4 regions of the Nonomuraea sp. KM90 genome follow, and region 1 is predicted to be linked to each of the others. Evidence: riboswitches for the same ligand, from Rfam matches in the RefSeq annotation. Region 1 holds a riboswitch; each other region holds the start of a gene.

Region 1 (7,105 bases):
TGGCCTGGCAGGCGCCCGCGGCGCATCTGGGCGATCTCGTGGATCTGGCGCACACCACGTACCACGACGAGCTGAGGCTGCACCGGACGATGTCGGCGGAGTTCGGGGCCGATCTGGAGGGGGCGGTGAAGGGGCCGGCGTGCGCGGCGTACACGGCGTTCCTGCTGGAGTCGGCGGGGTCGTACGGGGAGGGGTTGGCGGCGCTTTATCCGTGCATGTGGGGATATTCGAGTCTTGGGCGGATTTTGGCGGAGAATCCGCCCGCTGAGCCGAGATATCGGGCCTGGGTGGACACGTACGCCGACCCCGGGTTCGAGGCGCTCACCGTGCGGATCGCGCAGATGATCGACGAGGCCGATCCCGACCCGGCGCGTGCCGAGGCCCTGTTCGCGGCGGGGATGGCACACGAGCTGGCCTTCTGGGACGTGCCCTAGACAGTACGGCCGGCACCGTACCCGGCACCGTAGTCTGGTGGCATGCCCGAACTTCCCGAAGTGGAGTCTCTCACCCACTTCCTGCGCGAGCGGGCGGTGGGCCGCACGATCCTGGGGGTCGACGTGGTCGCCTTCCAGGCGCTCAAGACGTTCGACCCGCCGGTCACGGCGCTCGGCGGGCTGACCGTCACCGGCGTGACCAGGCACGGCAAGTTCCTCGACCTCGACTGCGACGGCCTGCACCTGGTCATCCACCTGGCCCGCGCGGGGTGGCTGCGCTGGCGCGACGACCTCTCGGGCGCCAAGCCGGTGCGCCCGGGCAAGGGGCCGCTGGCGGTGCGGGTCAGGCTGGCGCCCGACGAGGAGGGCCTGGCGCCCGGGTTCGAGCTGACCGAGGCGGGGACGCAGAAGCGGCTCGCCGTCTACGTCACGAAAAATCCGGACGATGTCCCCGGCATCGCCGCCCTCGGCCCCGACCCCCTGGCCGATACGTTCACCGTCGACGCGCTCAAGCACATCGTGGGCGGCAACCGCACCCAGATCAAGGGGCTGCTGCGCGACCAGAAGATCATCGCGGGCATCGGCAACGCCTATTCGGACGAGGTCCTGCACGCGGCGAAGATGTCCCCGTTCAAGATCGCCGCGACGCTGACCGACGCGCAGGTCGCCGACCTGCACGAGGCCATCGTGACCACGCTGAGAGACGCCGTCGAGCGCGCGCACGGGCTGGCGGCCAAGGACCTCAAGGCGGAGAAGAAGTCGGGGCTGCGCGTCCACAACCGTGCGGGACAGCCCTGCGACGTGTGCGGCGACACGATCCGCGAGGTCTCGTTCGCCGACTCATCGCTGCAGTACTGCCCCACGTGCCAGACAGGCGGCAAGCCGCTGGCCGACCGCCGCCTGTCCAAGCTGCTCAAGTAGCGCTGCCGCTCAGCACCCGGTTCTCGTCGCGGACCCGGGAACGCAGGCCGGCGGCGGCGATGATCGCGGCCAGCAGGGTCGCCGTCACGGGCACCACCAGGGCCGTCCGCATCGCGGCCAGGCCCGCCTCGGCGCCCGTCGCCGTGCCCAGGGCGGCCACGTTGACCGCGGTCACCAGGGACAGGCCCAGGGCCGCCCCGAACTGGAACGAGGAGTTGATCAGCCCGCCGGCCAGGCCCTGCTCGTGCTCGGCGATGCCGTCCGTGGCCACGATCGTCAGCGGGCCGTAGACGAAGGCGAACATCAGGCCGATCAGCAGCATCGACGGCAGCATCGCCGCGTACGCCCAGTCCAGGCCCACCCCGAGGAACAGCGCGTACGCCAGCAGGCCCGACAGCAGGCCACCGAGCACGACCTTGGCGTTGCCGAACCGGTTGACCAGCCACGGCGTGAGCGTGGGCGCGAGCACCACGTCGGCGGCGGCCGCCAGCAGGGCCAGGCCCGTCTGGATGGTGGACCAGCCGCGCAACTCCTGGAGGTAGAGCGTGACCAGGAACTGGAAGCCGAAGAACGAGGCCGTGAGCAGGGCGGCCGTCAGGTTGGCCCGGACGAGCGGGCCCGAGCGCAGGATGCCGAGACGGACCAGCGGGACGGCGGAGCGGCGCTCGACGGCGACGAAGGCCGCGACCAGCGCCAGGCCGGCGGCGAAGACCGCCACGGTCAGGGGCAGGCCGTCGGACGGGTGCTCCAGGCGTACGACACCGTAGACCAGCAGCATCATCGCCCCCGTGATGCTCACCGCGCCCGCCACGTCGAACCCCCGCACCGCGGGGCGGGCCGTGGCCGGCTCCTTGAGCAGGGGGATCGCGGCCAGCAGGATGACCAGCGAGAGCAGAACGGGGGCGAAGAACACCCAGCGCCAGCCGATCGCGGTCAGCAGGCCGCCGATCACCAGCCCGAGCGCGAACCCGCCCGCCGCCGTGCCCGCGTAGATGAGCAGGGCCCGGTTGCGCTGCCTGCCCTCGGGGAAGTTCGTGGTGATCAGAGACAGGCCGGCCGGGGTCATGAACGCGGCGGCCACCCCCGTGACGAACCTGGCCAGCAGCAGCACCCAGCCCTCGGTCGCGAAGCCGCCGAGACCGGAGAAGAGCAGGAACACCACCAGCCAGAGCAGGAACATCCGCCGCCGGCCCAGCAGGTCGGCCGCCCGGCCGCCGAGCAGCATGAAACCGCCGTACCCCAGCACGTACGCGCTGACGACCCCGCTCAGCATGCTGGTGGAAAGCCCGAGGTCGGCCCGGATGGACGGGAGGGCGACGTTCAGCATGGCCACGTCGATGCCCTCCAGGAAGATGGCACCGCACAAAACGATCAGTACGCCCCAGGAACGGGCGGGCACAGACACAACAAACCCCCGGTTACTTCTCGGCATGTCGGTTCTCTCTTGTAACCGTCCACATCATGGGCCAGGATGAAATGTCGTGGAAGACGGCACTTTGAGATCACTCAGTTACTGCGAAGGCACCGTGGACGACGACTACGACGTACGCCAGTGGGACACCCGCGAGGACTGCGAGGTCCGGCAGATCCTCGACCGCATCGCGGACAAGTGGTCGCTGCTGGTGATCGCCCTGCTCGACTGCCAGAGCCTGCGCTTCACCCAGCTCCGCCGCGAGATCGACGGCGTCAGCCAGCGCATGCTCAGCGTCACCCTGCGCCAGCTCGAACGCGACGGCCTGGTCACCCGCACGGTTCACCCCGTGGTGCCGCCCCGGGTGGACTACGCGCTGACGCCGCTCGGCCGTACGCTGCACCAGACCATCAAGTCCCTGGTCACGTGGACCGAGGAGCATCAGGCGGAGATCGCGGAGGCGCGTGCGGCCTACGACTCGCGGCGCGAGATGATGGAGCCATGACCGTTCCTGAGATCGAGGCCAACGCCGTTCCCGCCGACGCTTACCTGCTCGACGTCCGCGAGCAGGACGAATGGCTGGCCGGGCACGCGCCCGAAGCCGTGCACATCCCCATGACGCAGATCCAGGGCCGGGTCGACGAGGTGCCCGGCGACCGGACGGTCTACGTCGTGTGCCGGGTGGGCGGCCGTTCGCTGCAGGTCGCGGCCTGGCTCAACCAGCTCGGGCGCGACGCGGTCAACGTCGGGGGCGGCATGCAGTCGTGGGAGTCCGCGCGCCGGCCGATGGTCAGCGAGACGGGCCAGGAGCCCTTCGTGGCATGAGGCGGCGTTACCGCGATGCGGCACCGGGCCCGGTCGATGGAGATCGCCTTCGAGTAGTTGCAGCGCGAGATTCACCATCCACGCCGCCTTCTTCACCGACGGCGAGGCCGAGCTCGGCAGGCCGGCGGCGTACGTTCAAGCTTCGCTTCCGGTTACGGCGAACTCGCCCTGCTCGCCGACGCCTTCGGTTACCGCCTACGCCGACCAGCTGAGAGCCTGAGCGTCAGCGGCTCAGGTGTACTGGTTGTCTCGGGACAGGCTGTAGTCGCAAGCCAGGTGCTGGCCTGATCGCTTGTAGATGCACACCCTCACGCGGACCAGCCGGATGGGCTTGGGGCCGGTGCGGACGAAGTTTCCGAAGTTGGTGCCGTGGGAGCCGCAGCTGGTGTCCACCTTCCAGGCGCTGTACCCGGTGGTCAGGTCGGTGTGCGTCCACTCCATCTGGGCCCGCACCCCATGGTTGTCAGCGGGGCAGATGTCGCGCACCGTGAAGTTCCGAAAGACGACCCTCGTCCGGCTGACGAAGTCGACGGTCGTCCGGACGTACCCGGCGCCGGCTCTGTCCGGGTTTTCCACGCGGGCGGAGGACACTCCGTCGGCCGCCTGCGCCGGGCTTGCCACCAGCAGCCCGCTCAACGCTGCGATTCCCAGCACGGCGCCCAGAATGCGTGTCTTCAACAGTCCTCCAGCAAGAGATGTCTCGGTTGGTTCGGTTGGCCGTGGAACGTGAACTTCAGCCCTCCCGCGTGGCCGGCGGGGGAGACGTGCGAGGTGACGTCTTCGAAGGCGGTGAGCATCGCACAGGTGGCGCCGGGGTGCCGGATGTCGTCGTCTCTGATGACGTGGGCTTTCCGACCACACCCGGGCGGGTCAGGGTCGCCTCGCCTGGTGCCAGGGGGGTGGAATACGGCCCGAGGTTCACCGGAGCGATCGTTGCACTCCTCGGCAGCACCGTGGAATATGCCGGGAATATGCCTGGTCGCTCGGCAGTGATGTACAGCGTGGCTTGGAGAATGCGTGCGTGGGCAGCCCGCCGACGCGGTGCGAGAGGCCTCTCCAGCTGTTCGTCCTGCGGACCTGCACGGACTCTCCCCAGGGCGCGATGGCAGCTACCCGGTGGTGGCCGATCTAGGACGAATGGTGCATCATGGGGGCGCGAGCTGGGATGATCCCGGCTTCGTGTACCAACCCCCGCGGGAGCTTGGGGCAACCAGGCTGAGAGGGTAGCTACTGCTGCTGCCGACCGCATGAACCTGTCCGGGTAATGCCGGCGTAGGGAGTGTGCGATGACGCATGGCGTCGAAGAAGTTCCGCTGACCCTCGAAGGCCGCCCGCCGAAGACCCTCGGCGTGCTCGACCAGGGCGCTCTCTGGGCGAACCTCGGGGTCAGCCTCCTCGGCTTCTCCGGAGCCCTGCTCCTGCTCAACCCGCTCGGCGACGCCCCGCTCAGCCTGGCCGCGGTGCTGGTGGCCACGGTGGTGGGCAGCCTGATCGGCACCGCCATGGTGGGCCTGTCCGCCATCCCCGGCACGCAGACCGGGCAGCCGGCGATGGTGCTGTTGCGCGGGCTGTTCGGGGCCAGGATCTCCTACGTGCCCACGGTGCTGAACATCGTGCAGATGATCGGCTGGGGGGCCTTCGAGCTCTGGGTGATCGCGAAGGGTGCCACCGCGATCTTCGGCTCGGTGCCGTACCAGGTGTGGGTGGTCGTGGCGGGGGTGCTGACCACCGCGCTGACGATCTGGCCGCTCGGGTCGATCCGGCTGCTGCGCCGGTACGTCACCGTCGGCGTGATCATCGCGATGATCTGGTTCACGGTGTTCTTCCTGCGCGACGCCCCCTCCCCGGAGGGCGGGAGCTGGACGGCCTTCCCCGCCGCGGTCGACTACGTGATCGCGCTCTCGGTGTCCTGGGTGCCGATGGCCGCCGACTTCGCCCGCCACTCGCGCTCCAGCAGGGCCGCCTTCACCGGCGTGGTCGGCGGATACACCCTGGCCCAGGTGGCGTGTCTGGGGCTGGGCGTGTACGCGGTGGCCCTCGCGGGCGCCGCCGGGGTGCAGGCCGACCAGACGTCGGTGTTCGGGCCGTTCGTGGCGGTGCCGCTGGGCGCGCTGTTCTTCGGCATCCTGGTCCTGCGCGAGACCGACCAGTCCTTCGCCAACGTCTACTCCACCACGGTCTCGCTGCAGAACCTGATGCCGCGGATGGACCGGCGCGTCTTCTCCGTCGGCATCGGCGTGCTCACCGTGGTGATCGCCCTGCTGGTGGACGTCACCTCGTACGGGGTGTTCCTCGGCCTGATCGGGGCGGTGTTCGTGCCGATGTTCGCGGTGCTCGCCGTGGACTACTTCCTGCTGCGCCGCGGCACGGGCTGGAACACCGCGGAGGACGCGCCCTCGCGCTGGTCGATGCTGGTGCCGTGGGCGCTGGGCTTCGCCGCCTACTGGCTGACGACCTCGACGCCGACGATCCCCCAGTGGGACGCGTGGTGGGCGGGCGTGCGCGAGGTCCTCGGCTTCGTCCGGCAGCCGTGGATGAACGGCGCCCTGGGCGGTGCCTTGGTGGCCGCGCTGGTGACGCTGCTCATCGGGCTGCTGGCCCGGCGGTCCGCCGCTCGACGTTGAGCAGGTGCTGCTTGGCGGCCGCGCCCCCCGCGTAGTCGCCGAGCGCGCCGTCCTCGCGCACCACCCGGTGGCAGGGCACGATCACGCAGATGGGGTTGGAGGCCAGCGCGTTGCCGATCGCCCGCAGCGCGCGCGGCCGGCCGATGCTCTCGCCGATCTGCTCCAGCGTGGTGGTGGTGCCATAGGGGACCGCCATGGTCTTCTGCAGCACCGTGCGCGCGAAAGTCGTGGCCAGCGTCAGGTCCACCGGCGTGGCGAACGCGCGCAGCCGCCCCGAGAAGTAGGCGTCGAGCTCCCTGCGCACCGGGTCGAGGCGTCGCGCGTCGGGCCCGATGAACCGGCCCACATGCCTGCTGACCAGCTCGAAGACGTCGTTTTCCGGCTCGAAGCTGCAGGCGGCGATGCCCTTGCCGGTCACCGCCAGCACCATCCTGCCCACGGCCCCGTCGTAGGTGCCGAAGGCGATGTCCGGTGGTGTGTCACCCCGATAGGTGCTGGAGGTCACCCGCAGCAGGGCATCGAGATCGTTGCTCGACATACCCCTCACCCTCCCACCCGCCAGGAATTACCGTGACCGCAGCGTATCGGACGGATCGCCCGACGCACCCACCGCGCCACGTGCACTATGGAGGTGTGGGGGACGAATGGGCCGGTAGTGACGATGAGATCGCTCGCGCGGCGCTCGCCAGCTCGCCCAACGCCGTCGTGGCGCTCGATCGGGACCAGAGCGTGCTGGTGTGGAACGCCGCGGCCGAGCGCGTGTTCGGGTGGCCGGCGGAGGAGCTGCTCGGGCGCAGGGCGCCGATCGTGCCTGACGAGCTGACCGCCGAGCACAACGCCGTGCTGGAACGCGTACGCACGGGGGAGCCCGTGTCGCTGCGCACCAAGCG
Region 2 (7,105 bases), on a different contig from region 1:
AGAAGTCCGTCTGGCAGCGCGCCACCGTGATCATGACCGGCGCGCCCTTGTCCACCTCGGACTTGGCCTTGGGGGACTGGGCGATGACCGTGCACGGCTCGGCGTCGTCATCGACCTCGTTGACCTGCACCTGGAAGCCCTGCTGCCCGAGGTAGCCGGCGGCCTCGTCCTTCGGCATGCCGCCGACGTCGGGCATGACGAGCCCGGCGCTGACGTAGATGTCGATCGAGGCGTTCTTCTTGACCTTCTCGCCCACCTGCGGCGAGGTGCGGATCACCTTGTCGCGCTCGACCTCCTGGTTGGCCAGGCGCTTGACGGAGCCGACCGTCAGGCCCGCCTTGGCGATCGCGGCGCGGGCCTCGTTGCCGGTCATGGCCGACACGTCGGGCACCACGATGCGCTCGGGGCCCAGCGAGGGCACCAGCGTGATCGTGGAGCCCTTCTCCAGCTGGGATTCGGCCGCCGGGTCGGACCGCAGGATCAGGCCCTCGGCCAGCTTCTCGTCATATTGGCCGTCGGCCTCGCGCATCTTCAGGCCGAGCGCGGCGAGGTTCTTCTGGGCCACCGCCAGGTTCTTGCCGACCAGGTTGGGCACGGTGACGTATTCGGGCTGCGCGAAATACCAGCCCGTCAGCCCGACCGCCACCACCATCACGGCGGCGAGCACCACCAGGAACCAGTTGGGCCGGAACCCGCGCCGCTGCGGAACCTCGGCCCGCGGCTGGACCAGCGTGTGGGCGGGGGCGGCCAGCGGCACCGACCGGGCGGCCGACGCGCTCCCGGCCCTCGGTGGCTGCGAGTGCGCGTAGACCGGCCCCGTGCCCGGCGGTGTGGTCGTGCGCGGCAGCATCCGGTGCGCCTCGACCGCCGCCACGAGCATCGCGGTCGCGTCGGCGGGCCGGTCGTGCGGCTCGCGGGCGGTCGCGTGCGCCACCAGCGTGTCGATCAGCGGCGGCACGTCGGGCACCACCGACGACGGCGCCGGCACGGTGTCGTGGACGTGCCGGTAGGCCACCGACATCGGCGTCTCACCGTCGTACGGCTGCTGCCCGGTCACCAGCTCGAACAGCATGATGCCCGCGGCGTAGACGTCGCTGCGCACGTCGGCGGCGCCGGTGGTGACCTGCTCCGGCGCCATGTAGCCGATCGTGCCGATCATCACGCCGGTACGGGTCTGGTTGGTCGCCTCGATCGCCCTGGCCAGGCCGAAGTCGACGACCTTGACCCGGCCGTCGTCGGTCATCAGGACGTTTTCGGGCTTGACGTCGCGGTGCACCAACCCGGCCTGGTGGGCCGCGCCGAGGGCGGCGAGCACCGGGATCATGATCTCGAGCGCCTCACGGGCCGGCAGCCTGCCCCGCTCGCGCAGGATGTCGCGCAGGGTGCGGCCCGGGACGTATTCCATCGACAGGTAGACGACGTCGTTGTCGGTGCCCTGGTCGAAGACGTGCACCACGTTGGGATGGGAGAGGCTGGCCACCGACTTGGCCTCGCCGATGAACCGCCTGACGAAGGCCGGGTCCTCGGCGAGCGAGCGGTGCATGACCTTCAGCGCCACCGTCCGGTCGAGCCGGATGTCCAGCGCGAGGTAGACGGTCGCCATACCGCCCCGGGCGATCCGGCTCTCGATGCGGTAGCGCCCATCGAGGAGCCGCCCGACCAGGGGGTCCGCAGTCGTCGTATCCACCCCGCTGAGTTTACGGGCGTTTTGCCACTGGCAGGGCCCGGGCGCCCGAAACCGATGCGGAGACGTTCCCGTTGGAACGTCCCAGCTTCCGGCGAAGCGGACACGACCCCTCCCAGGTCACGACGGCCACCGGGGTCACGGGCGCCTCCGGGGTCACGGCGTCATCGGGGAGGACGCCTCGGCGTAGCGGCGGCGCGGGATGCGGCCCGCCTGCCGCGCCAGCCGCCCGGCGACCACGGCGCCCTTCATGGCCGCCGCCATGAGGTCGGGCCGCTGCGCCCTGGTGACGGCCGTGGCCAGCAGCACGGCGTCGCAGCCCAGCTCCATCGCCAGCGCGGCGTCGCTCGCCGTGCCGATGCCCGCGTCGAGGATCACCGGCACGCCGGCGGCCTCCACGATGAGCTCGATGTTGTGCGGGTTGCGGATGCCCAGCCCCGAGCCGATCGGCGCCCCCAGGGGCATCACGGCGGCGCAGCCGGCCTGCTCCAGCCGCCGGGCCAGCGCCGGGTCGTCCCCGATGTACGGCAGCACCACGAACCCGTCCGCCACCAGCCGCTCGGCCGCGTCGAACGTCTCGATCGGGTCCGGCAGCAGCGTCCGCTCGTCGGCGATGACCTCCAGCTTGACCCAGTTCGTGCCCAGGGCCTCCCTGGCCATCCGGGCCGTCAGCACGGCCTCGCCCGCGGTGAAGCAGCCGGCCGTGTTGGGCAGCACCTTGATGTCGCGCCTGTGCAGCACGTCCAGCACGGAGCCCCGTGAGCCCGGGTCGAGCCGCCGCATCGCCACCGTGGTCAGCTCGGTCCCCGACGCCGCCAGCGCCTGGTCGAGCACCTCCAGCGAGGGCGCGCCGCCGGTCCCCATGATGAGCCGGGAGGAGAACTTCTCCCCGGCGATGATCAGATCATCCACCTTGCACCGCCGTCAGAACCTCCACGCGGTCACGGTCGCGCAGCGCCGTCGAGTCCCAGGCGCCGCGCGTGACCACCTCGTCGTTCACGGCCACGGCCACTCCGGTGGTGACCGCGGTCAATATGCGTACGGCCTGCGCCACGGTGATGCCGTCGACCACCTCGTGCGCGGCCCCGTTGATGGTAACAATCATGAAATTTCCCGAAATCTCTCCGGCGTGCACAGGGCCGCCAGCTCGCTCTCCTCGCCCAGCAGGATGGCCGTCGTGAGCGGGGCCAGCAGCACGCCGCCCCGGTGGTGCCCGGTCGCGAACGCCAGCCCCGGTGTCCCGCTCGGCCCGATGACCGGCAGGTTGTCCGGTGTCCCCGGCCGCAGCCCCGCCACCACGTCGGCGACCTCCAGCTCGGTGACGCCCGGCACCAGCTCCCTGGCGTCCCGCAGCAGCTCGTAGAGCCCGCCGGCGGTCACCCGGGTGTCGAATCCCAGCTCCTCCTGCGTGGCCCCGACCACCAGCTCGCCGTCGCCCCGGGGGACCAGGTAGACGTACGAGCCGTGCACGGTTCCGCGTACGCACCGGCCGAGCAGCGGCTGCGGCGAGCGCAACCGCATGATCTGCCCCTTGACCGGCCGCACCGGCACCTCGGCCAGCTCGGCGCTCCAGGCCCCGGCCGCCACGACGACCCGCTCGGCCCGCAGCTCGGCGGGGTCGCCGTCCAGGCGCACGCCCGTGACCGCCCCACCTTCGCGCCCGCCCTCGCGCAGCAGCCCAGTCGCGCGGGCCCTGACCAGCGGCACGCCCCTCCGTTCCAGGGCGGCCAGCAGCGCCGCCGTCACGCGGCGCGGGTCGACCCAGGCGTCACCGGCCGCCAGCAGCCCGCCGCGCACGGAGGGTGCCAGCATCGGCTCCAGCCGGCGGCACTCCCGCCCGGTCAGCCGCTCGACCGGCAGGCCCAGCTTGTCCATGAACGCCGCCAGCTCGTCCAGCGCCGCCAGGTCGTCGGCCCCGAACGCCACGTCGAGCGTCCCGTCCGACCGGAGATCCAGCCCTCGCCCCGCGCCGGGCCGGTTCAGCCCCCGACCCGCGCCGGGCCGCTTCGGCCCCTGCTCCGCGCCCGGTCCGGCGGCTTCGTCCAGGCCGGCGTCCGCGGAGAGCTCGGCGGCGAAGGCGGGCCAGCGGCGCAGCGAGGCCATCCCCAGCCGCAGCAGCGGCGCCTCGGTGTAGGTCACCTCGCTGACCGGGGCCAGCATCCCCGCCGCCGCGTGCGAGGCACCCGTGCCCGGAGCCGGGTCGACCACGGTGACCTGCCGCCCCTCACGGGCCATCCGCCAGGCGACGGAAAGCCCGACGACCCCGCCACCCACGATCACGTCCACATGCGCTCCCTTCGCCGGCATGATCCGGATCAGGTGTCTTGCGGTCGAAGGCCCGGTGCAGCCTTCCTCTCAGCCCGGTTACGGCCGGACTCCCGCGCGTCTTACGTCCACAGCCTACGGCCTCGGTGCGACGTCCACGCACCGCCCCCGTTATGGTCATCAACGTGAAGCATGTCGTGGTGGTGGGAGCGGGCCTGGCCGGAGTGCGTACGGTCGAGGCACTGCGCGGGCGCGGGTTCGACGGCCGGATCACCCTGGTGGGCCAGGAGCGCCACCGCCCCTACGACCGCCCGCCCCTGTCCAAGGCCGTCCTGGCCGGCGACGCCGACTCCAGCTACGTCGAGACCGACCTCGAGTCCATGGGCGTCGACTTCTGGCCCGGCGTCAGCGCCAAGTCGCTGCGCGAGGGCGTCGTGGAGACCACCGAGGGCGAGATCGGCTACGACAGCCTGGTCATCGCCACCGGCGCCGAGCCGATCAGGCTGCCCGGCGACGGCCCCCAGCACGTGCTGCGCACCATCGACGACGCCCACGAGCTCAGGGCCATGCTCGTCCCCGGCGCCCGCCTTGCCATCGTCGGCGCCGGCTGGATCGGCGCGGAGGTGGCCACGGCGGCCCGCCGCGCCGGCTGCGAGGTGACGGTGATCGAGTCCGCCGAGACCCCGCTCGCGACCGCCGTCGGCACCGAGATCGGGGCCCGCACCGAGCGCTGGTACGACGGCATCGACCTGCGGCTCGGCACCATGGTCGACTCCGTGGACGAGGGCGGCGTGCGGCTGGTGGGCGGCGAGTTCGTCGAGGCCCACGCGGTCGTCACCGGCATCGGCGTGCGCCCGGCGGTCGAATGGCTGGCCGGCGCCGACATCGACCTCCACAACGGCGTCGTCACCGACGAGCACCTGCGCGCCTCGCTCCCGAACACGGTTGCCGTGGGCGACTGCGCCGCCTGGTGGTCGCGCCGCTGGCAGGTCAGGCTCAGGGTGGAACACTGGGACACCGCGCTCAACGCCCCCGAGGTCGCCGCCGCGACACTGCTGGGGGAGGAAGCCGTGTACGATCCGGTGCCATACTTCTGGTCCGAGCAGTTCGGGCACATGGTGCAATACTCCGGCCACCACCCCGCGGGGGAACGGCTGGTCTATCGAGGAGAGCCCGAGGGCAAGTGGTCGGCCGTCTGGCTCACCGCCGGCGACACCCTCGCCGCGGTGCTCGCCGTGGACCGGCCGCGCGATCTCGTACAGGGGCGGCGGATCATCGAGGCGGGCCACCGCCTCGACGCGGAACGCCTGGTAGATCCACAAGTCCCCCTACGGGATTGTGTTGTTTGAGCAAGGACGGCATGTGGTAGTTGTGGTTTCGTGACGCTTTCTGTTGCACAGATCGACCGGGAGACCGAGCAGCTCGTCGACGAGTGGCTCACGCTCCCCGAAGTGGCCTCGCGCCTTGACCTTTCGATCGGGCGGGCCAAGCAGCTCCTCAAGGACCACAAGCTCCTCGGCGTGCGCCGCGGGAGCGGCGGGCCACAGGTGCCCGCGGTGTTCCTCGATGGGAAGGACGTGATGAAGGGCCTGCCCGGCACGCTGACCGTGTTGCAGGACGCCGGCTACGACGATGTCGAGTCGCTGCGCTGGCTCTTCACCCCAGACGAGTCGCTGCCCGGATCGCCCATAGAGGCGATCAAGGCCGGCCGTCATACCGAGGTCAAGCGGCGTGCCCAAGCCCTCGCTTTCTGAGGCCCGCCTCTATCTCTGCACAGACGGCCGCCGCGACCGCGGCGACCTGGCAGAGTTCCTCGATTCGGTGCTGGCCGGGGGCGTGGACATCATCCAGCTGCGGGAGAAGGGCCTGGAGGCTCGCGAAGAACTCGCGCTCCTCGAGATCTTCCGCGACGCCTGCGACCGGCACGGCAAGCTGCTGGCCGTCAACGACCGGGCGGACATCGCCTACGCCGCCCGGCCCGACGTGCTCCACCTGGGGCAGGACGACCTTCCCGTGACGGTCGCGCGAGAGATACTCGGCGACGACATCGTCATCGGACGGTCCACCCACTCCGCCGCCGAGGCTTCCGCCGCGGCCGTGGAGGAGGGCGTCGACTACTTCTGCTGCGGCCCCGTCTGGCCCACGCCCACCAAGCCGGGCCGCCCGGCCCCCGGCCCGCCGCTGCTCAGGCATGTGGCGTCGCTGGGGACGTCGCGGCCGTGGTTCGGGATCGGCGGCATCGACCTCGCCAACCTCGACGAGGTGATGTCGTACGGCGTGCGCCGGGCGGTGGTGGTCCGGGCGATCACCGACGCCGACGACCCCGGGGCCGCGGCGGCGGAGTTCGCCAAGCGGCTGTCGGCCCGCTGACCCCGAGGCGCCCGCCCTGACAGCGGGCGCCTCCAACGGACCCGGCTCCGCGGTCCCGGCGGCTCCGGCTCCGCGGGCCCGGCTCCGCGGTCCTGGCGGCCCCGGCTCCGCGGTCCTGGCCTGCCCGATCGCCGCTTGCCCGTGCCGCTTTCACGCGCCGCCGCCGCGCCCGGCTTCCGCGCCCGCCGCCGCGCCTAGCTTCCGTGCCCGTTGCTTCCGTGCCCGTTCTTCGGGCGCCGCCTTCCGGGCGTCACGTCCGGGAGATGTGGTGGCGGGCTCGGGGCCCCCTGCCGGTATTCGTGCCGCTTTCCCGCGCCCGTCCTTCGCGCTGCGGTGCCGCGCCTCCTTCGAGCGTGGCCTGTCCGGTCGTCGCCTGTGCCCGGGGTCTGTGCGCCGTCTCCGTGCGCTGCGTACGTGCGGTGTGTTCGGGGTGCGAGGCCGTCGGCCCGTAACGGCGCGTTGGGTCCAGGCCCGGTGGCCAGCGGAGCGGGGTGGTCAGGTTTTGCGGGAGGTGGCGGCGATGGCGAGGTCGGTCAGGGCGGCACGGGAGTCCGGGGTGACCGGGGCCGCGTCGAGCGCCGCCAGCGCCTCCCCCAGGTAGTCGCCGATCAGGTCCTCGCATTCCTGCAGCGCACCCGTGTCGTCGATGATCCGCCGCAGCGACGCCACCCCGCGCTCGTCCAGCGCCGGATCCCCCAGCAGCCGCCGCACCGTGGCGGCCTGCGCCGGGGAGGCGGCCGCGAGCGTGCGGGCCACCAGCATCGTGCGCTTGCCCTCCCGCAGGTC
Region 3 (7,105 bases), on a different contig from region 1:
GGCTGGAAAACGTGCGCAGCTCGATCTTCGGCAACCTCGACCCCCAGCAACTGCCCCCCGGTTTCGCCCTGGAGAACGGGAAGATGCTCCGCGTCCAGTTGCCCCACGAGGTGCTGGCCAAGCAGGGGTCCATGGTCGCCTTCCAGGGGCAGATGGACTTCGACTACGAGGGCGCGGGCAGCCTCGGGAAGATGTTCAAGAAGGCCATGACGGGCGAGGGTGGCTCGCTCATGCGCGTACGCGGCCAGGGGCTGCTCTATCTCGCTGACAACGCCGACGACATCCACCTGTTCTACCTGGAGAACGAGGGCATCACGGTCAACGGGCGCAACCTGCTGGCCTTCCAGCCGCAGCTTTCCTGGGACATCCAGCGCGTGCAGGGTGCGGGGGTCGCGGCCGGCGGGCTGTTCAACACCACGGTCACCGGGACGGGGTGGGTGGCGGTGACCACGCATGGCACGCCGGTGCTGCTCGACGCGGCTCGCATGCCGACGTTCGCCGATGGTCAGTCGGCGGTCTGCTGGAGCGCGGGGCTGGAGGTCGGCGTCAACCGGACGATGAAGGTGGGGGCGTTGATCGGGCGGGGGAGCGGGGAGGCCATGCAACTGGCGTTCAGGGGGCAGGGGTTCGTGCTGGTGCAGGCCAGCGAGGGGGCTCCCGTGGTGACGGCCGCCAAGTGACCGCGGCTCCGGGCGACGGGTAGACGCGACGGTAGATAGGTAATTAGCTAATTGCCATAATGCCTTTGTGCTGGACGTCGACCTGGTCAAGGCGCTGGCCAATGACAAGAGGCTGCTGATCCTGGAGTGGCTGCGCGACCCCGAGCGGCACTTCCCGCCGCAGCGCGACGGCGATCTCGTACGCGACGGGGTCTGCTCGCTGTTCATCGCCGAGAAGCTCGGCGTGAGCCAGCCCACCTGCGGCGAGCATCTCAAGGTGCTGGCCAAGGCGGGGCTGATCCGCGGCCGCAAGATCAAGCAGTGGGTGTTCTACCAGCGCGACGAGGGCCGGATCGCCGCCGCGAAGGAGTTGTTGAGCAGTGACTGGTGAGCCGAACGCCGCCTACGAGCGCCTGATCGCCGACATGGACGCCGCCGGGGCGCGCTATCGGGTGATCGACCACGCGCCCGAGGGACGTACGGAGCTGGTCAGCGCGCTGCGCGGGCACGACGTCGCGCAGGCCGCCAAGTGCCTGATCGTGATGGTCAAGGTCGGCAAGAAGCAGACCCGGCACGTGCTGGCCGTCGTGCCCGGCGATGCCCGGCTCGACCTCCAGGCGGTCAAGGCGCTGCTCGACGGCACGTACGTGGCCTTCGCCGGCAAGGAGAAGGCCGAGGAGCTGGCCGGGAGCGTGAGCGGGACCGTGCTGCCCTTCAGCTACGACTCCCGGCTCGAGCTGGTCGCCGATCCCTCGCTGCTGGACCGGCCCGAGCTGTACTTCAACGCCGCCCGGCTCGACCGCTCCGTGGCGCTGGCGACCGACGACTACGTACGGCTGGCGGCGCCCCGGATGGCGGACATCACGCTGAGCAACTAGGCGTGGGGGCCGTGTTGGTGCCGTTCCAGGAGGCCAGGAAGCCGAACGCGGTGGAGGCCCCGGGCGCCAGCAGGCCGTTCCAGCCGGCGTTGCGTACCGTCACCGAGGAGCCGCTCGCGCTAAGCGTGCCGCCCCAGAGCTGGGTGACCCGCTGGCCGTCGGCGAACGTCCACGCCACCGTCCACGCGTTCATCGGCGTGGTGCCGGTGTTCTTGACGATGACCTCGCCCTGGAAGCCGCCCTGCCACTGACCGGTGTTGCTGTACGTGGCCGTGCAGCCGCCGGGCGGCGGCGGGGTCGTGGTGGTGGCGGTGGGCGTGGCGGTGCCGGACAGGGCCTCGACCAGGGGCGGGTACCACTTGTCGGACATCTTCTGGTCGCCCGCGGCGTTCGGGTGCACCCCGTCGTAGGTGTCGGTGGCCGTGCTGAAGCCCGTCCACTGGTCCACGACCGTGATCGGCGACTGTGCGGTGCTGGTGGCCGCGGCCCAGGCGGGGATGGCGTTGTTGAAGTTCACGGCCCGCTGGGCGCAGTCCGCGCAGGAGGACGGGTTCATCGGGATGATCTTGGCGACGAGGATCTTCATGCCGGGGTTGCTCGCCCGCATCTGGTTGACGAGCGTGGTGAACGAGCCGAGGATCGTCGCCGGCGCGATGTTGCTCCACACGTCGTTGGTGCCCAGGTGCATCAGCACGACGTCGGGCCGGGTGGCGGAGAGCCAGCCGGGCAGCAGGTTCTGGCCGGCGATGTTGGTGGCGAGGTAGCCGCCGTGGCCCTCGTTGTCGCCGTCGTGCGCGACCCCGCAGCCCTGGGGCGGGAGGGTGCCGACGAAGTCGACGTTCGTGTGGCCGGTGCTCTGGAGGCGGTTCCAGAGCAGGGCCCGCCAGCAGCCGGGGGATCCGGTGATCGAGTCGCCCAGGGGCATGATCCTGGTGGCGGCGGCGCCGGCCGATGCGGTGGTGGCGAACAACACCGCGGCGGCCAGGGCCAGCATCGCGGCCAGCGCGGCGCCGGTCTTGGGCATCGTCTGCTCCCGTCGTAGCCTGCGCAGATCGTAGGAGCGCGGGCTCGCGGCGGAAAGGGAGACGATCATCGCGGGGGCGTGACCTGGGGCGACGCATGTAACTTTCAGGCGCGGACCACGGCCAGGGGGCAGGGGGCGTGGTGGAGCAGGGCCTGGCTGATCGAGCCGATGAGCATGCCCGCGAGCTGGCCGTGCCCGCGCGAGCCGACCACGAGCAGGTCGGCGCCGGAAGCGGCCTCCTTGAGCACCTACATGGGGTGCCCGTGGACGACCTCCGCCACCACGTCCACCCCGGGATGCCGCTCCCGGTGCGCGGTCAGCGACTCCTTCAACCTCCGCAGCGTGTCCTGCTCGCTCTCGCGGTCGGCCGGCTCGAAGCCGCTCACGTGCGGCCAGGCCCACGCCTGTACGGCGTGCAGCCGGGCGCCGCGCAGCTCGGCCTCGTGGAAGGCGAACTCCAGTGCCCGCCCGGCGCCGGGCGAGCCGTCGGTCCCGGCCACGATCTCGCCGCGCGGGGTGTCGGGGCGCCCGTGGATCAGTACGACGTTCGTACGCGCGTGCGCGGACACCCCGTACGCGACCGACCCGACCAGCAACCCCCGGACGCCGCCGATCCCGCGGCTGCCGACGACCAGCAGCTCGGCCCCCTCGGACGCCTTGACCAGCGCGGAGCGGGGATCGCCGGGCAGCAGGACGCCCTCCACCCGCACCTGCGGCCACTCCCGGCGGGCCCGCTCCTCCGCCGAGGTGAGCACCGTGTTCGCGCCGTCGCGCATCCACCGGGCCACCTCGGCGTAGCGGACGGCGCCCTGCTCGCACACCCACTTCGGCACGGCGTGCGCGACGGTCAGCGGCGCCTGGCGCAGCTCAGCCTCGGCCGCGGCCCAGCCGGCCGCCTCAAGGCCGGTGCGGGAGCCGTCCACCCCTACGATGATCACGTCCCAGCCCCCTCAGGACAGCGCGTAGCATTCCACCTCGGCGCGGCGGAACGGCAGCCCCTGGGCCTCCGAGTCACGGACGCACGCGCGTTCGGACCTGCTGAGCCGCAGCGTGCCGCAGACGGTCACGCCGGAGTAGGACCGGCAGTCGAGGCTTCTGTCGGTTCTGCCGACGCGGTACATCTCTCTGACCGCGGCCCGGCATTTCGCCTTCCCGGTGTCGGCGTAGCGGCACTGGGCGATCAGGGTGTCGTACTGTTCCTGGCTTACTTCGTGCTGATCGATGCCGTCCCCGGCGGCGGCGGTGGCGCCGGACGCGGCCATCACGACGAGTAGTCCTGCGACAGCGGCGATTCTCTTCATGTTTCCCCTGATGGGGAGCCTACCGCCGAGGGCGCTCGTCAAACCTCGCCGCGCGGGTTTCGGCCGGGGGCACATCTGGGTACGATCTTCGCCGTCCAACGCGGGAGCCCGGTGGAGACCGGGCTGAGAGGACGGCTGACAGCCGCCGACCGCCAGAACCTGCTCCGGGTAATGCCGGCGAAGGGAGTTTGCGCGATGACTGACGCGCGCTTCACCAAGATCTACCGCGGCGACCTGCGCGTGCCGATGCGCGAGGTGCGGCTGTCCGACGGCTCGGCGGTGACGCTGTACGACACCTCGGGCCCGTACACCGACCCGTCCTTCCGGCCCGACCTCCGGCAGGGGCTGCCCCGCCTGCGCGAGGGGTGGATCCGCGAGCGTGGGGCGGCGGGCGAGCCGGTCACGCAGGTCGCCTGCGCCCGGCGCGGGCTGGTGACCAGGGAGATGGAGTTCGTGGCCGTGCGCGAGGGCGTCACCCCCGAGTTCGTCCGGCAGGAGGTCGCGGCGGGCCGGGCCATCATCCCCGCGAACGTCAACCACCCCGAGTCCGAGCCGATGATCATCGGCCGCAACTTCCTGGTGAAGATCAACGCCAACATCGGCAACTCCGCCGTGACCTCCTCCATCGAGGAGGAGGTCGAGAAGATGACCTGGGCCACGCGCTGGGGCGCCGACACGATCATGGACCTGTCCACCGGCGACGACATCCACGAGACCCGCGAGTGGATCCTGCGCAACTCGCCCGTCCCGGTCGGCACCGTGCCCATCTACCAGGCGCTGGAGAAGGTCAAGGGCCGGCCGGAGGCGCTGTCGTGGGAGGTCTACCGCGACACGCTGGTCGAGCAGTGCGAGCAGGGCGTCGACTACGTGACCGTGCACGCGGGGGTGCGGCTGGAGTTCGTGCCGCTCACCGCCCGCCGCAAGACCGGGATCGTCTCGCGCGGGGGCTCGATCATGGCCGCCTGGTGCCTGGCGCACCACCGCGAGAGCTTCCTGTACGAGAACTTTGCCGAGATGTGCGAAATCCTGGCCCGCTACGACGTGTCGTTCTCGCTCGGCGACGGGCTCAGGCCCGGCTCGATCGCCGACGCCAACGACGAGGCCCAGTTCGCCGAGCTGCGCACGCTGGGGGAGCTGACCGCGATCGCGCGTGAGCACGACGTCCAGGTGATGATCGAGGGCCCCGGGCACGTGCCCATGCACAAGATCAAGGAGAACGTGGACCTGCAGCGCGAGCTCTGCGACGACGCTCCGTTCTACACGCTGGGCCCGCTGGTGACGGACATCGCCCCCGGATACGACCACATCACCTCGGGCATCGGGGCCGCCATGATCGGCTGGTTCGGCACCGCCATGCTCTGCTACGTCACCCCCAAGGAGCACCTCGGCCTGCCGGACAAGGACGACGTCAAGACCGGCGTGATCACGTACAAGATCGCCGCCCACGCCGCCGACCTGGCCAAGGGGCACCCGCAGGCGCAGGCGTGGGACGACGCGCTGTCGGACGCGCGGTTCGAGTTCCGCTGGGAGGACCAGTTCGACCTCTCGCTCGACCCCGACACGGCGCGGTCCTTCCACGACGAGACGCTGCCCGCCGCACCTGCCAAGACCGCGCACTTCTGCTCGATGTGCGGGCCCAAGTTCTGCTCGATGCGGATCAGCCACGACATCCGGGAGGCGGGCTTCGCGGAGAAGTCGGCCGAGTTCCGGCAGCGCGGCGGCACCGTCTACGTCGATCAGCCCGGCAGGGTCTCCCCGCCGACGGGGGCCAGCACCTCGCCGGTGTAGTACGACGACATGCGCCCGGAGGCGAAGAACACGTACGAGGGGGCGATCTCGTCCGGGTCGGCCGGCCGGCCCATCGGCACGTGCTCGCCGAACTTGCCCACCTTCTCCTCGGGCATCGTGGCCGGGATCAGCGGCGTCCACACCGGCCCCGGCGCCACGGCGTTGACCCGGATGCCGCGCTCGACCAGGTTCTGGGCCATGGAGTAGGTGAAGGCGTTGATGGCGCCCTTCGTGGCGGCGTAGTCGATGAGCGACTTGTTGCCGCGCAGGCCGTTGATCGAGGAGGTGTTGACGATCGCGGAGCCCTCCCGCAGGTGCGGGAGGGCCGCCTTGGTGACGCGGTAGTAGCTGTGGATGTTGACCGCGAACGTGCGCTCCCACTGCTCGTCGGTCAGCTCCTCCAGACCGCTCACCGGCGCCTGGTAGGCGACGTTGTTCACCAGCACGTCCAGGCCGCCCAGCTCGGCGACGGCCTGCTCGACGACCGACGCGCAGTGGGCGCTGTCGGCCAGGTCGCCGGGCAGCAGCACGCAGCGCCGGCCGGTCTCCTCGACCAGCTTGCGGGTGTGGGCGGCGTCCTCGTGCTCGCTCAGGTACGCGATCGCGACGTCCGCCCCCTCCTTGGCGAAGGCCACGGCGACCGCCCGGCCGATGCCCGAGTCGCCGCCGGTGATGAGGGCCTTCCTGCCGCTCAGCAGGTCACGGCCCACGTAGTCGCGCATCTCGTCACGCGGCTCCGGCGCCATCTCGCCGGTGCGACCCGGGTACGGCTGGGTCTGGGGTGGTGGTGTTTCCGACATGAACAGCGGCCTGCCCGTGTTCGGGTATGGCTAACGCCAGCGGATCGCCTACTTCACGAAGCCCTGTGACCTCAGCCAGTCGCGGGCCACCAGCACCGGCACGTCGCCGTCCACGTCGACCTTGGCGTTGAGGTCGCGCATCACGTCGTCGGTCAGCCGGGCGCTGATGGGAGCGAAGATGCGCGCGATCTCCGGGTGCGCGTCGGCCAGCTCGCGCCGCAGGGTCACGGCCGCGTTGTACTGGGGGAAGAAGCGCCTGTCGTCCTCCAGCAGGACCAGGTCGAGGGCCTTGACGCGGCCGTCGGTCGTGGTGACCATGCCCATGGCGCACTGGCCGCGGGCGACGGAGTCGTACAGGACGCCGACCGAGACCCGCCGCACGTTCCCCCTGGGGACGTCCTTGCCGTACTCCAGGCCGTAGCCTCTCAGCATGCCGAGGAAGCCGTCGTCCCGGCCGAAGGTCTCGTGGTCGACGCAGTACGTCCGCTGGTCCACGGGGATCCTGGTCATGTCCGAGATCTTCGTCAGGCCCCATCGGCCGGCCGTGGCGCGCGTGACGCCGATCGAGTAGCTGTTGTTCAGCGGGGCCGGGGGCAGCCAGACGATGCCGTTCCTGCGCAGGTCGAGGTCGCGTACGGCCTCGAACTGCCGCTCC
Region 4 (7,105 bases), on a different contig from region 1:
AGCCGCCTGCGGCGCCTGCCGGGGCGGGATGGCGCGCAGGTTGAAGGCGAACCGGGCCACCGAGTCGGCGATCGCGTCCGCGTCCACGTCGAGCGCCGTGGCGTTGACGTTGGCGATCGTGTCGCACGCCTGGTGGTAGCAGACGTCGTACGCCACCCCGGCCGTGCCGCCGAACAGCGCCGCCTCCTCGGCGGTCTTGATGCCTTCCGCGCCGGTGAAGATGCCACCGGCCGGGATGCCGACCGCGATGAAGGGCCCGTAGTCGGAGCGCCCGTCGAAGTCGGTGCCGACGGTGGCCAGGTCACGCGAGTCGTAGTAGGCCGCGAGCTGCTGCTCGATCTGGGCCGATCCGGGCGGGCCGGCCGGCGAGCCGACGCTGTCCGAGTCGTCCCCGTCGTACAGCTTGTAGGCGTAGTTCGGCGAGGCGACCATGTCGAAGTTCAGGTACACCCTGATCCGGTCGCGCTGCGCCTCCGACAGGGATTCCACGTACTGGTCCGAGCCGAGCAGGCCGATCTCCTCGGCGGCCCAGAAGGCGAAGCGGACCTTGTTCTTGACCGGGTAGAGCGCCATCTCCTCGGCGACCTCCAGGATCGCCGCCGTGCCGGAGCCGTTGTCGTTGATGCCGGGCCCGGCGGGCACGCTGTCGAGGTGGGCGCCGACCATGACGACGTTGCGCGGGTCACCGAAGCGGGACTCGGCGATGACGTTGTCGTTGGTGCCGAGCACGAGGTTGGAGTCGACCTTGAGCCGGACGGTCGCCCCGGCGGTGGTGGCCAGCTCGTTGCCCACGGCGAAGCTGGCGAACACCATCGGCACGCCGGCCCGCCACTCGCCGATGTCCAGCGGGAACGCGTCGGTCCGCCCCGGCTGGCCCTCGTTGAACACGATGATCCCGGAGGCCCCGGCGAAGCCCGCGTTGCGGATCTTCTGGGCGAAGGCGCAGGTGCCGCGCTGGATGAGAGCGATCCGGCCGGCCACGAAGCCGGCGAAGTCCGACGCCTCGCAGCCGCTGGTCGAGCTGGACGCCGGGGTCGGCGGCAGGGTCACGTCCACGGCCTGGACCTGCGCGGTCACGTCGCCCGCCGGGGAGGGCTGGAAGGTGAAGAAGTCCTGGTTGGGCACGAACGACTTCGATGTCGGCGCGGTGAGGTCGAGCACCGGCGGGGAGTTCTCGGACCAGCTCTCGACGAAGTTGATCGGCTGGAGCGTGACCTTGTACCCGGCCTTGCGCAGCTTGCCCGCCACGTAGTCGACCGAGGCGTCGTAGCCGGGCGTGCCGGCGGCGCGGTTGCCGCCGTTGGCGGTGCCGATGGCCTGCAGGGCGTCGAGGTGCTTCTTGGCGTTGGCCCCCTTGACCTGCTTGACGAGGAGCTTGGCGAACACGTCGTCGAGCCCGCCCGCGTTGACCGGCGCGGCCATCGTCAGCGGTAAGGAGAGTGCGGCGATCAGAACGATGAGCATTCTTCGCATAGGGGTTCCCCCAGGAACAGACCGGAGATCGCGGCGATTTCCCCCGAGCCGCCGCCACCGGAACGTAACCCGGCCAGGAACCCCTGAGAAGACCCACTAATGCTGCAAATTCCGGACATTTACTCCGCGCGGCGGGCGCGGGCACGCCGCTTGCCCTCGTGCATCGCCTGTACGCGGGCGACCGGGATCGTGTGCCCCTCGGCGATGAGGTCGTCCGGCAGCCGCTGCGGCGCGGGCATGTGCTCGGCCCACGGATCACCCTCGGCCAGCAGCCCGGGCGCGGTGCGCATGGTGAAGTCGGCCGGCGCCACGCGGTCGAGGTCGGCCCAGGCCACGGGGAAGGAGACGGGCACGCCCGGCCGGATGCGGGGGCTGTAGGCGGCCGCCACCGTGGCGCCGCCCGCGCGCGTGGAGTCGAGGAAGACCTTGCCCGCGCGGTCCTCGCGGATGAACGCCGTGGTGGCCAGCGCCGGGTCCACCCGCTCGGCGCGGGCGGCCAGGGCCCGGGTGGCCGCCGCCAGGTCGTCCGGCGCCGTGCCCTCGGCCACGGGCACGAACACGTGCACGCCCTTCGCCCCGCTGGTCTTCACCGCCCCGCTCAGCCCGGCGTCGTCGAGGGCCTGGCGGACGAGGAAGGCGCCGCGCACGGCCAGCGAGAAGGAGTCGTCGTGCTCCGGCGGGTCGAGGTCGAGGATCATGTGGGTGGGGTGGTCGCCGACGAACAGCGCCGGGTGGTATTCCACCGCCCGCTGGTTCGCGAACCACAGCAGCGTCCTGCGGTCGTCGCACAGCGCGTACGTCACCTGCCGGCGCGACGCGTCCGCCCACATGGACACCGAGCGCACCCAGTCGGGGGCGTATTTGGGCAGGTTCTTCTGCACGAACGGCTCCTGGCCCGGGCGCACGCGGATGACCGAGAGCGCGCGGTCGCGCAGGACCGGGAGGATGCGGTCGCGGACCGCGTCGAGGTAGTCGACCAGGTCGCGCTTGGTGGCGCCGGCACCGTCGAACAACGGCTGGTCGAGGTTGGTCAGGGCGACCCCGTCGCGCGTCTCATCAGCGGCCACCCGCCCTACGATGCCGACACTCGAACGTGTGGTCAACATTCGCGGGCCACAATGATCCCCATGACGCGTCTCCTCTACCTCACCCGGCACAGCGAGGCCACCCCGGACGAGAGCGGCCTGACGGACGCCGGCCGCCGCCAGGCCGCGCTGCTCGGCGAGCGGCTCCGCGGCGTCCCGCTGGCCGCCGTCCACCACGGGCCGCTCCCCCGGGCCGCCGAGACCGCCCGCCTGATCGGCGAGCACCTCCCCGGCGTCCCGCTGCGCGTGTCGGAGGCCGCCGGCGACTACGTGCCGTACCTGCCGGCCAGGGAGGAGCTGCCCCCCGAGTACGCCGACCACTTCCTCGGCTTCCTCGCCCGGTTCCCCGGGGCGGAGCCGAAGCTGGCCCGCGAGGCCCTCGACCTGTTCACCGGCCCAGTGGGCGGAACGGTGGACACGACGGTGGACGAGACGGTGGACGAGACGGTGGACGAGACGGTGGACGAGACCCGCCACGAGCTCGTGGTCACGCACAACTTCCTGATCGGCTGGCTGGTACGCGCCGCCCAGGACGCCCCCGAGTGGCGCTGGCTCGGGCTCAACCACGCCAACGCCGCCCTGACCGCCATCCGCTACGCCCCCGGCCGGCCGCCCTCGCTGCTCTTCTTCAACGACATGGGTCACCTTCCCGTGGAGCTGCGCTGGACCGGCTTCCCCCCGGAGCTGCGCGGCTGAGCGCCTGTTACAGTGGGCCACTGACGCGGGGTGCCCGGAGACCCGGGCTGAGATCACACCCGTCGAACCTGATCTAGTTCGCACTAGCGAAGGGACGTCATCTCGGTGAGCGACGCACCCAGAGTCCTGTCCATCGCGGGCACCGACCCCAGCGGCGGCGCCGGCATCCAGGGCGATCTGAAGACCTTCTCCGCGCTCGGCGCCTACGGCATGACGGTCGTCACGGCGCTGGTCGCGCAGACCACCACGGGCGTGACCGGCATCCACGAGGTGCCGGCCGAGTTCGTCGCCGCCCAGCTCGACACGCTGCTGACCGACGTGCCGGCGGACGCCGTGAAGATCGGCATGCTGGGCACCGCGCCGCTGATCAAGGCGGTGGCGGCGGCACTGGACACGTACCGGCCGCCTTTCGTCGTGCTCGACCCCGTGATGGTGGCCAAGAGCGGCGACCGGCTGCTGCCGGCCGACGCCGTGGCCGAGCTGCGCGAGACGCTGCTGCCCCGCGCCGACCTGATCACGCCCAACCTGCCCGAGGCGGCGGACCTGCTCGGCGAGGAGCCGGCCCGCGGCCTGTCCGAGATGCACGGGCAGGCGCGGCGGCTGCGCGCGCTGGGCGCCCGGCAGGTGCTGCTCAAGGGCGGCCACCTGGACGGCGACACCTGCGTGGACGTGCTGGCCACGCCCGAGGGCGCGATCGAGCTGGCCGCGCCCCGCGTGGACACCCGCAACACCCACGGCACCGGCTGCACGCTGTCCTCGGCCATCGCGGCGCTGCGCCCCCGCCACGACGACTGGCCGGGCGCGGTGCGGGCGGCGAAGACCTACCTGACGGAGGCGCTGCGCGCGGCCGACACGCTCGACGTCGGGCACGGCCACGGCCCCGTCCACCACTTCCACGCCATCTGGTGAGCACGCTCCCGAAGACTGCGCCCCAAACCTGCGCCCCCAAGATTGCCGCCCCCAGATTGCCGTTCCCAAGGAGACGCGATGTTCTGCGATGACATCTGGCAGCGCACGGCCGAGCTGATGCGCGCCATCCACGAGCACCCCTTCCTCGTCGCGCTCGGCGACGGCACCCTCGACCCCGACCGGTTCGGCTTCTACATCGTGCAGGACGCCCGCTACCTGGAGGCGTTCTCCAAGGCGCTGGCCACGGCGTCCGTGCGGGCGACAGACCCCGCCGACGCGGCGTTCTGGGCCCAGAGCGCGCACACCGCGCTGGCCGCCGAGCGCATGCTGCACGCCGGCTACGCCGAGGAGCTCGGCGCCGACGCCAAGGGCCTGGCGATGTCGCCGACGTGCCTGGCGTACGCGTCGTTCCTGCAGGCCACGGCGCTCACCGCGCCCTACCCGGTGATCGCGGCGGCGGTGCTGCCGTGCTTCTGGATCTACCAGGACGTCGGTACGGCGCTGCTGAAGTACGCCACCCCGGAGCACCCGTACGTCAAGTGGATCTCCACCTACGCGGACCCGGCCTTCGCGGCCTCCGTCGAGCAGGCCAAGGGCATCGCCGACCGGCTCGCCGCCGCCGCCGACCCGGCCACCCGCGAGGCCATGGGAGAGGCCTACGGCCGGGCGGCGGCGTACGAGTGGATGTTCTGGGACAGCGCCTGGCGGCGCGAGACCTGGCCGACGGAGCGGTGGCTCGCGCCCTGACCATCACGGCGCCTTGGCCATCATCTCCTTCTCCTCGCGGGTGGCGATGAGCCCGGCCGGGGCGAGGATCTTGGACTCCTCGAACGGCGCCTCCGTGTCCGGCAGCGGCTCCCGCGTCCTGATCGCCTTGATCCACACGCGGGCCGCGTCGAGGATCACCACGATGATCAGGATGGCGAACAGCGCCGCCAGGACGCCGTCGACGGTGGAGTTGATCACGATCTGCTGCATCGCGCCGGTCGTCTTGGCGGGCGCGAGGAGCTGTCCCTGGTCGAGCGCCGTCTGATAGCGGTCACGCTGGGCGAAGAAGCCGAGCGTGGGGTCGGTCGAGAACACCTTCTGGTAGCTGGCGGTCAGCGTGACCGCCACGTCCCAGGCCAGGGGCACCCCCGTCACCCAGGCCCACTTGAGCCGGCCACTCTTGATCAGCAGCGTGGTGGCCACAGTGAGCGCGACGGCCGCCAGGAGCTGGTTGGCGATGCCGAACAGCGGGAAGAGCTGGTTGATGCCGCCGAGCGGGTCGTTGACGCCCTGGTAGAGGAAATATCCCCAGGCCGCCACGACCACGGCGCTGGAGGCGACCAGCCCCGGCCACCAGCTCACCCGTGCGATCGGCTTCCACAGGTTGCCCAGCGTGTCCTGGAGCATGAACCGCCCCACCCGCGTCCCGGCGTCGACGGTGGTGAGGATGAACAGCGCCTCGAACATGATCGCGAAGTGGTACCAGAACGCCTGCAGCCCCGCTCCCCCGAGGAACCCGGAGAAGATCTGCGAGATGCCCACCGCCAGCGTGGGCGCGCCGCCCGTCCGGGCGATCAGCGTCTCCTCCTGCACGGCCGCCGCGGCCGCCTGCAACTCCTCGGGCGTTATGACGAAGCCCATGTTGGTGACCGCCTCGGCGGCGGTCTGCACGGTGGCCCCGACGACGCCCGCCGGGGAGTTCATCGCGAAGTAGAGCCCGGGGGTCAGCACGCAGGCCGCCGTGATGGCCATGATGGCCACGAACGACTCCATGAGCATGGAGCCGTAGCCGATCATCCGGACCTGGGTCTCTTTCTGGATCATCTTCGGCGTGGTGCCCGACGAGATCAGCGAGTGGAACCCCGACAGCGCCCCGCAGGCGATGATGATGAACACGAACGGGAACAGCGACCCGGCGAACACCGGCCCCTTGCCGTTGAACGCGAAGTCGGTGAACGCGGTGGTCTGCAGCGGAGGCGCGGTGACGGCGATGCCGATGGCGATCAGCACGATGGTGCCGATCTTCATGAAGGTGGAGAGGTAGTCGCGCGGCGCGAGCAGCATCCAGACGGGCAGCACGGCGGCGACGAACCCGTACGCGATCAGCCACAGCGCCAGCGCCGACGGGCTCAGCGTGAAGAACGGCGCCCAGCTCGAGTCCTGCACCCACCCGCCGGCCACGATCGCCAGGATCAGCAGCGCGACCCCGATCACCGTGGTCTCGACGACCTGGCCCGGCCGGATCACCCGCAGGTAGAAGCCCATGAACAGGGCGATCGGGATGGTCATGGCGATGGAGAAGACGCCCCACGGCGACTGCGCCAGGGCGTTGACCACCACCAGCGCCAGCACGGCCAGCAGGATGATCATGATGGCGAAGACCGCGATGAGCGCCGCCGCCCCGCCGAACGGCCCGATCTCGTCGCGGGCCATCTGCCCGAGGCTGCGGCCGTTGCGGCGCATGGAGAAGAACAGGATCACCATGTCCTGCACGGCCCCGGCGAAGATCACTCCCGCGATGATCCAGATGGTGCCGGGCAGGTAGCCCATCTGTGCCGCCAGCACCGGACCGACCAGCGGGCCGGCCCCGGCGATGGCGGCGAAGTGGTGACCGAACAGGATCCGCCGGTCGGTCGGCTGGTAGTCGATGCCGTTGTCGAGCCGCTCGGCCGGGGTGGCCCTGCGGTCGTCGGCGCGCAGCACCTTGCGCACGATGAAGCGGGCATAGAACCGGTAGGCGATGGCGTACGAGCCGAGCGCGGCGCACAGGAGCCACACCGCGTTGACGTTCTCGCCCCTGGACAGGGCGAGCACCCCCCACCCCACGGCGCCGACGATGGCCACCGCCGTCCAGATGATGATGGAACGCAGCTTCACCGGTTACCTCCCATATATCGGGCCATATATAGGGCGCCCCAGGCAGCAGCGCAGTCCGGCGTCCGGCGGCAGATCGG

Evidence for each region. Region 1 has a riboswitch for thiamine pyrophosphate ahead of ACTWPW_RS07535 (purine-cytosine permease family protein). Riboswitches for the same ligand answer to the same signal wherever they lie in the genome.
Region 2: another riboswitch for thiamine pyrophosphate. It lies ahead of ACTWPW_RS01205 (FAD-dependent oxidoreductase); the one in region 1 lies ahead of ACTWPW_RS07535 (purine-cytosine permease family protein).
Region 3: another riboswitch for thiamine pyrophosphate. It lies ahead of thiC (phosphomethylpyrimidine synthase ThiC); the one in region 1 lies ahead of ACTWPW_RS07535 (purine-cytosine permease family protein).
Region 4: another riboswitch for thiamine pyrophosphate. It lies ahead of thiD (bifunctional hydroxymethylpyrimidine kinase/phosphomethylpyrimidine kinase); the one in region 1 lies ahead of ACTWPW_RS07535 (purine-cytosine permease family protein).

What each region holds. Positions count from the first base shown of each region.
Region 1 is NZ_JBQQCB010000004.1:255,712-262,816, reverse strand. Features, by position in the region: gene ACTWPW_RS07565 (TenA family protein) at 1-434, shown strand, start outside; gene ACTWPW_RS07560 (Fpg/Nei family DNA glycosylase) at 477-1,355, shown strand; gene ACTWPW_RS07555 (MFS transporter) at 1,348-2,721, opposite strand; gene ACTWPW_RS07550 (winged helix-turn-helix transcriptional regulator) at 2,852-3,271, shown strand; gene ACTWPW_RS07545 (rhodanese-like domain-containing protein) at 3,268-3,591, shown strand; gene ACTWPW_RS07540 (hypothetical protein) at 3,823-4,245, opposite strand; TPP riboswitch at 4,775-4,887, shown strand; gene ACTWPW_RS07535 (purine-cytosine permease family protein) at 4,878-6,215, shown strand; gene ACTWPW_RS07530 (methylated-DNA--[protein]-cysteine S-methyltransferase) at 6,175-6,753, opposite strand; gene ACTWPW_RS07525 (ATP-binding protein) at 6,849-7,105, shown strand, end outside.
Region 2 is NZ_JBQQCB010000001.1:188,018-195,122, reverse strand. Features, by position in the region: gene pknB (Stk1 family PASTA domain-containing Ser/Thr kinase) at 1-1,687, opposite strand, end outside; gene ACTWPW_RS01215 (thiazole synthase) at 1,841-2,596, opposite strand; gene thiS (sulfur carrier protein ThiS) at 2,589-2,789, opposite strand; gene ACTWPW_RS01205 (FAD-dependent oxidoreductase) at 2,786-3,970, opposite strand; TPP riboswitch at 3,960-4,076, opposite strand; gene ACTWPW_RS01200 (NAD(P)/FAD-dependent oxidoreductase) at 4,135-5,298, shown strand; gene ACTWPW_RS01195 (Rv2175c family DNA-binding protein) at 5,329-5,703, shown strand; gene thiE (thiamine phosphate synthase) at 5,681-6,319, shown strand; gene ACTWPW_RS01185 (polyprenyl synthetase family protein) at 6,815-7,105, opposite strand, start outside.
Region 3 is NZ_JBQQCB010000097.1:24,944-32,048, forward strand. Features, by position in the region: gene ACTWPW_RS48125 (AIM24 family protein) at 12-680, shown strand; gene ACTWPW_RS48130 (ArsR/SmtB family transcription factor) at 748-1,050, shown strand; gene ACTWPW_RS48135 (YbaK/prolyl-tRNA synthetase associated domain-containing protein) at 1,040-1,537, shown strand; gene ACTWPW_RS48140 (cellulose binding domain-containing protein) at 1,521-2,630, opposite strand; partial or broken gene ACTWPW_RS48145 (universal stress protein) at 2,666-3,499, opposite strand; gene ACTWPW_RS48150 (hypothetical protein) at 3,512-3,862, opposite strand; TPP riboswitch at 3,953-4,065, shown strand; gene thiC (phosphomethylpyrimidine synthase ThiC) at 4,058-5,650, shown strand; gene ACTWPW_RS48160 (SDR family oxidoreductase) at 5,599-6,450, opposite strand; gene ACTWPW_RS48165 (glycine betaine ABC transporter substrate-binding protein) at 6,499-7,105, opposite strand, start outside.
Region 4 is NZ_JBQQCB010000015.1:34,859-41,963, forward strand. Features, by position in the region: gene ACTWPW_RS18495 (M28 family metallopeptidase) at 1-1,473, opposite strand, end outside; gene ACTWPW_RS18500 (DNA polymerase domain-containing protein) at 1,593-2,540, opposite strand; gene ACTWPW_RS18505 (histidine phosphatase family protein) at 2,601-3,254, shown strand; TPP riboswitch at 3,271-3,366, shown strand; gene thiD (bifunctional hydroxymethylpyrimidine kinase/phosphomethylpyrimidine kinase) at 3,360-4,163, shown strand; gene ACTWPW_RS18515 (TenA family protein) at 4,242-4,910, shown strand; gene ACTWPW_RS18520 (carbon starvation CstA family protein) at 4,914-7,028, opposite strand; gene ACTWPW_RS18525 (hypothetical protein) at 7,032-7,105, opposite strand, start outside.